One region of the Peribacillus sp. NPDC056705 genome, then DNA from elsewhere that is predicted to be linked to it. Evidence: riboswitches for the same ligand, from Rfam matches in the RefSeq annotation. Region 1 holds a riboswitch; the other holds the start of a gene.

Evidence for each region. A riboswitch is a leader RNA that binds a small molecule or an ion and turns the genes downstream of it on or off. The one in region 1 is predicted to bind cyclic di-AMP.
Region 2: it holds a riboswitch for cyclic di-AMP, as region 1 does, so the genes downstream of both, ACFRAK_RS24940 (cation:dicarboxylate symporter family transporter) here and ACFRAK_RS07335 (APC family permease) in region 1, are expected to answer to the same signal.

The regions. Positions count from the first base shown of each region.
Region 1 is NZ_JBHTYI010000004.1:128,003-131,429, forward strand. It holds gene ACFRAK_RS07325 (glycosyltransferase family 2 protein) at 1-959, shown strand, start outside; gene ACFRAK_RS07330 (GtrA family protein) at 919-1,374, shown strand; cyclic di-AMP (ydaO/yuaA leader) riboswitch at 1,741-1,885, shown strand; gene ACFRAK_RS07335 (APC family permease) at 2,016-3,427, shown strand, end outside.
Region 2 is NZ_JBHTYI010000040.1:6,188-9,614, forward strand. It holds gene ACFRAK_RS24930 (hypothetical protein) at 1-293, shown strand, start outside; gene ACFRAK_RS24935 (efflux RND transporter periplasmic adaptor subunit) at 308-1,570, shown strand; cyclic di-AMP (ydaO/yuaA leader) riboswitch at 1,769-1,915, shown strand; gene ACFRAK_RS24940 (cation:dicarboxylate symporter family transporter) at 2,088-3,347, shown strand.

The DNA of each region.
Region 1 (3,427 bases):
CCATTTCCCAGCTTTGTGGATTGGTGAGGGGGTTAGTCGAAGAAAACGTTGTTTCTGGTCAAAGTAAAATTCTATTGGTTGACGATGGAAGTAAAGATCAAACATGGAAGATCATTTATAAGGAAACGATTAATAATGAATTTGTTCGTGGGCTAAAGCTTTCCCGTAATGCAGGACATCAAAATGCACTCCTGGCAGGATTGTTTACAGCTAAAGAAGCCTCGGATTGTGTGATTTCCATTGATGCAGATTTACAAGATGATATTCAAGTCATCCCTGAATTCATCCGGAAATTCAATGAAGGATGTGAAATTGTATACGGTGTCCGCCAAAAAAGGGACCTTGATTCATTTTTCAAACGAACATCTGCAACTGGTTTTTATAAAATGATGAACAAGATGGGGGTTAACCTTGTCTATAATCATGCGGATTTCCGGCTAATGAGTAAAAGGGCGATCGCGGAGTTGGAACGATTTGATGAAACGAATCTTTTTTTACGGGGAATCGTACCGCTTATTGGGTTTAAGACGGACTCTGTTTATTATGATCGAAAAGAAAGATTGGCTGGGGAAACGAAATATCCATTTAAGAAAATGGTTGCTTTTGCGCTTGATGGCATTACTTCCTTTTCAGTTACACCGATTCGGCTTGTATTATGGCTAGGATGTCTTTCATTTTTCATTAGCTTACTCTTTGGGTCTTACTTTTTATGGTTAAAGTTTTATGGGCAGACCGAGACTGGATGGACTTCATTAATCACCTCCATATGGTTGATCGGTGGCCTGCAGTTGATTGCTGTCGGCTTGATTGGGGAATATATCGGTAAAATCTATAATGAATCCAAACGCCGGCCTAAATATATAGTTGATCTGGACCTATTTAATCCGCTCGATTTAAAAAAACGGGAGCAACTAGACAATGAACGGAACAATATTGAAAAACTATCTAAAACACACTAACTCCTTTATTCGCTTTTTATTGGTTGGGATAGTCAATACTGCGCTTGGACTTTCCCTTATGCTTTTTCTCATGAATGTTCTTGAATTATCTTACTGGCTCTCCACCTTTATCGGTAATGGTACGGGAGCTGTAACGAGTTTTCTTTTGAACAGGACTTTTACCTTTAAAAGTGATATAGAATGGCGGAGAGGAGTTGCACGTTTCTTTTGCGTCATCCTGATCTGTTATTCCGCCGCATATTCTTTAGGCCAAGCTATTGCGGAATCAATGGAAGGATCCGTTCATTTACCCATACAACAAAATGTGGCTGTGATGATAGGAGCCATTTTTTACACAGTTCTCAACTATATTGGCCAGAAATACTTTGTCTTTAAAAAAAGCAATTTGAGGCCAATTCAAGAAGGCAGGAACTAATTAGGATGGAGCAGGAGCAGTGGGATAATGCCCCCGATTGGACGGGAATTAAAGTGGAATCGGAAAGAGGAAATCAATGCAAGTATAACGACTCAAGCTGGGGGCAGAACTGTTTCACTTCATCCTTCATACTCTTCAAGTGGCAATCATTTATTCCTTTTATGACCATCCTTTGTTCATTCACTCCTTGTTTTTTTCTTTTTGGACGTTTATTTACCTCCGTTCCTCCCTTCGAACCATGTGTTTGCATGACTTATGTAATATACGTCAAGAATAAAACCTCGCATACAAAAAAAAATTATATTTCTGTGCAAAATTTTCATTTACATTTCCATTTCACGGGAGTATGATAATCAACAGTTTCATATTTCTAAATCGCTTAAACCTTATGGTGCGGGGGACCCGGTATTGGGATTGTTACTACAATCCAAGGGGTGAATCCTTTCAAGGTAGGGCTACTCTTAGGTCCGAATCCGACAGCTAACCTCGTAAGCGTTATATGAGAAGGAAGGTGGAGCTTGTTAGACAAAAAAATTGATGTCTACAGGTCTATTTAGTTATGACTTGTAGGCATTTTTCCATTTCTTCTTGTATTTTGATACAGCTGGGTAACTTAAATTTAATATGGTGGTGAATACTTGATGTTATCTTCTATAAAGAGATTTTTGATTGGGAGACCTTTAAAATCAAATGCACTTGGTGAACAAAAGCTTAACAAAACAAAGGCTTTGGCGATATTATCTTCTGATGCTTTGTCTTCTGTTGCTTATGGACCTGAGCAAATATTGATCGTTCTGATCACTGTCGGTGCTGCAGCATTTTGGTATTCCCTCCCTATCGCAATCGGAGTATTGATCCTGTTAACCGCCTTGATCTTGTCCTATAGACAGATCATTTTCGCTTATCCGCATGGCGGGGGGGCATATGTGGTTTCAAAAAACAATTTGGGAGTCAATCCAGGGCTGATAGCTGGAGGATCCTTATTGGTGGATTATATATTAACTGTGGCTGTTAGTGTTTCTGCAGGTACGGATGCAATCACGTCCGCTTTTCCCGGCCTGCATTCATATAATGTCATCATAGCCATCATTTTCGTCATTCTGCTTACAATCCTGAACTTGCGGGGGGTTACGGAGTCGGCCTCTGTTTTGGCTTATCCGGTGTACCTATTCGTTTTAGCATTGTTCATCTTGATTGGTGTCGGGATTTACAAGATTTTTACAGGTGAAGTTTCACCTGAATTGCACACGCCCGTCGGGACTCCGGTAGCGGGCATCAGTTTATTCATACTGCTAAGAGCATTTGCGTCAGGGAGCTCCGCATTGACAGGAGTCGAAGCTATTTCCAATGCAATCCCGAACTTTAAAGATCCGGCTCCGAATAATGCGGCGAAAACTTTAATAGCGATGGGTTCCTTATTAGCTGTATTATTTTCGGGAATCGTATTCTTAGCCTATTATTTAAGTATCGTCCCGAGCGCAGAGGTAACGGTCGTCTCCCAGGTTGCTGAAGAGATCTTTGGACGGAATTTCATGTATTTCTTCATTCAAGGTACGACTGCCTTGATCTTGATACTTGCGGCCAATACTGGCTATTCGGCCTTCCCTCTGCTTGCAGTAAATCTAGCGAAGGATAAATTCATACCGAGGGCGTTTACGATCAGAGGGGACCGATTAGGGTATTCCAATGGAATAATCATACTGGGACTTGCCTCGATCATCTTAATAGTCTCATTTGAAGGACATACAGAAAATCTCATTCCGCTTTATGCTGTAGGGGTATTCATTCCATTTACTCTGTCCCAGAGCGGTATGATTGTTAAATGGATCCGCGAAAAGCCAAAAGGCTGGATGTTGAAATTAACCATTAATTCAATTGGTGCCATTATTAGCTTTATCGTCACGATGATATTCTTCTTGACCAAGTTTACTCAGGTTTGGCCTGTTTTGATTTTTATACCTATTATCCTGTTAATTTTTCATCGAATCAGAAAGCATTATGAAGCAGTTGGTGACCAACTAAGGATTACAACATGTGAGCCGATCTTGCCAAT
Region 2 (3,427 bases), on a different contig from region 1:
TGGAAAAAACATTACTGGTTCCTCTATTCGTTTTAATGGATATAGGAAGCGATGCCAATCCTTTTTCATTTGGGATCATCAGTCAGTATTTTCTCAGAAGTGATTATTTCATTCACTTTTTCAGCGAAATCACCATTTTTCAATTTCTTATTATTGCTCTGCAATATTTTTATTTAAAGGAATTTTCAGACCGGAATAATTATTTGGTCCTTTTAATGATTGTTCTATTCTATCTGGCCACATGGTTTGTTAAAGCCTTTTTAGCATACATCCAAGTAGGCGTATTTGTATAAGGCGGGTGAAAAGAATGAGCGGAAAATGGAAAATAGCAGCGGTCTCGATTGCGTCGATAGTCTTAATAGCCGTTAACATATACCTTCTTGAAAAAAAAGAAAGCAAAGTGGAACGAACTGTTTTCGTTGAAAACTGGACAAAGGTAAAAAAGGATACTATTACGGTTACTATTCAAACAAATGGGGTAATTAAACCTGTAGAAGAGTATGATATCTATTTTGATACCAAGAAAAATGATTTTAAGAAATTCCTTGTAAAAGAAGGCGATGCGATTACGGCTGGCTCTTCGTTGTTTGAGTATGAGACGACCGAACTTGATGCGCTAAAAGTGGATTTAGAAGCGGAAAAAACGGCAGCTGAGGGAGAAATTGCGGGGATTGAAGAATACATAGGCAAGTTGAGGTCATATCAAGGGTCCCTGACCAGTGATTCTGGAATAGCGGCCATTGATGAATCGGTGGAAAAAAACTTGAGTAGTGATTTAACGACAAGCACGACGGATCTTATTAAAAGTAACATTGAACAAGAAATGTACAAGCAGGAACTGGAAAGAAACAGTTTGGATGAAAAAGTGAAAATGCTTGACGCCAAATTGAGTTCAATTGAGGAGCAGTCCAATGCTATCGTGACGACGAGCGAGGCTGATGGTGTCGTTAAAAATATCAATAAAAACCTGAACAATCCCATCATATCCATTGTTTCTACAAATATGGCAATTGAAGGGGAATTCTCCGAAGAAGAAATGAAAAAGGCTGAAGTGGGCATGACTATAAAAGCAAGTTCCTCTGATTCAAAAAAGGCATTGAAAGGAACGATAGGCCGTATCCATTCCTATCCAGCTGAAGAGCCGTCGTTAAAAAAAGATAACAGATTTCCATTTCAGGCTTTAATCGAACCGGAAGGAGAAGTAACGGAACCTTTGTTGGTGGGATCCAAAGTGGATCTTACTGTAATAACCAATGAGAAAGCCGGTGTACCCTCCGTTCCTGAAGAGGCGGTAAATTACCAAAAACAGCCTTATATTTACAAATTGACCAAAAAAGGATATGTGGATAAACGTTACATTACAAAAGGGCTTAAAGCAGAAGGAAAGCAAGAAATCATAAAGGGACCGTCTGTAGGTGACGTCATCCTGCTAAAGCCTGATGTGGCAGTTAAGAACCATTCTAATTTTATTACTCCGATTCAATTTGAAAAAGTGAAAGTTGCAACTTATAAAAAATTCACCACTAGGGAAAAAGTAAGATATCTGTTACTTGGCCTTTTGGAAAAATAACCATTCCTTCAACAAAAGAGGTGATGTTAAGTTATCCAACAATTATATTAATATAACTCATGAGATTAAAAATCGGGAAGAGTAATTATAGATACAATAGACATTAATACAGAATATTCAGACATGTTTAAAGATTTTTTCTAAAATGGATGCGAATAAATATTTACAGATTATCATTTTTAGTATAATATTTTATTATAAGTTAACTCGCTTAATCTTATTCCAAGAACGGGGGACCCATTTTTGTGGATTTTATCCGCTAGGGGTGAATTCAGAAATGAAAGGGCTTTGTGTTTCCAATTCCTAACCCGACAGCTAACCTCGTCAGCGTCTTTAAGGGAACATGTGTGAATATTCACGCCAATAAGAAATCGACACATGAAGTGTCTTTTTTTTCGGCGTAAAGACAGAGTTTTTCAAAAAAAGAAAAATTACTTTCTTTTATTAGTATCTTGTTTCCCTTACCGAGACAAAAATGTTTTTGCATCAAAGACTTTATGGAAGGTGAGGAAAGTAAATGAAGAAATTCAAATTAAGTTTAGCTAGCCAAATTTTCATTGGTTTAATTTTAGGGATTATCGTTGGTGCCATTTTTTATGGTAATGAGACGGCCCAAAACTTTTTACAGCCATTCGGGGACATTTTCCTACGAATGATTAAAATGATTGTAGTGCCGATCATCGTTTCAAGCCTTATCGTTGCAGTTGCCGGTGTAGGTGATTTGAAAGCGGTAGGTAAACTTGGTGCTAAATCATTATCATACTTTGTTGTAGTAACAATGATAGCGATTGCTGTTGGTCTAGTTTCCGCGAATATTATCCAGCCTGGTGCTGGTGTAAATATGAACAATCTAGAACAAACTGATATTTCTACCTATGTTGATACAGCAGAAACTAAGCAGCATGAATCTTTTGTAGATACAATTGTTCACATTGTACCATCCAATCCAATTAAAGCTATGGTAGAAGGCGATATGCTAGCGATCATTTTCTTCTCTGTTTTGTTTGGACTTAGTATTGCGGCTATCGGTGAAAAAGGGAAACCTGTATTCCGTTTCTTCCAAGGTGCAGCAGAAGGAATGTTCTACTTAACTAATATGGTCATGAAATTTGCTCCTATCGGGGTATTTGCACTAATCGGTGTGACCATTTCCAAGTTCGGTTTGGAATCTTTAATTCCGCTAGGAAAGTTAGCGCTTTCTGTATACGGAACAATGATTTTCTTTGTAATTGTCATTCTGGGTCTTATTGCAAAATTTGTAGGGTTCAATATCTTTACATTGATTAAGCTTCTAAAAGAAGAATTGATTCTTGCGTTCTCGACAGCAAGTTCAGAGGCAGTTCTTCCGAGAATCATGGAAAAGATGGAGAAAGCGGGATGTCCGAAACATATTGCTACGTTTGTTATTCCGACAGGATACTCTTTTAACCTTGATGGTTCTACATTATATCAAGCGTTAGCAGCTATCTTCATCGCTCAAATGTATGGAATTGATTTAAGCGCTTATGAACAAATTACACTAATGTTAGTGTTAATGATCACATCTAAGGGGATTGCAGGTGTACCTGGTGTATCTTTCGTAGTTCTTTTAGCGACATTAGGAACAGTTGGTATTCCAATTGAAGGTTTAGCATTTATTGCTGGTATTGACCGTATTCTTGATATGGGCCGTACAGTAGTAAACGTTATTGGTAATTCACTTGCGGCAATCGTTATCTCAAAATGGGAAGGTCAATTCAACCCTCCTTCCAAAAAAGAATTAGAGCAAGTTTCTTAATATAAAAATCCAGAGTGAAATGTCACTCTGGATTTTTTTTTTTTTTTTTGAAATAAAATGCGTGCCATAGACCTGATCTT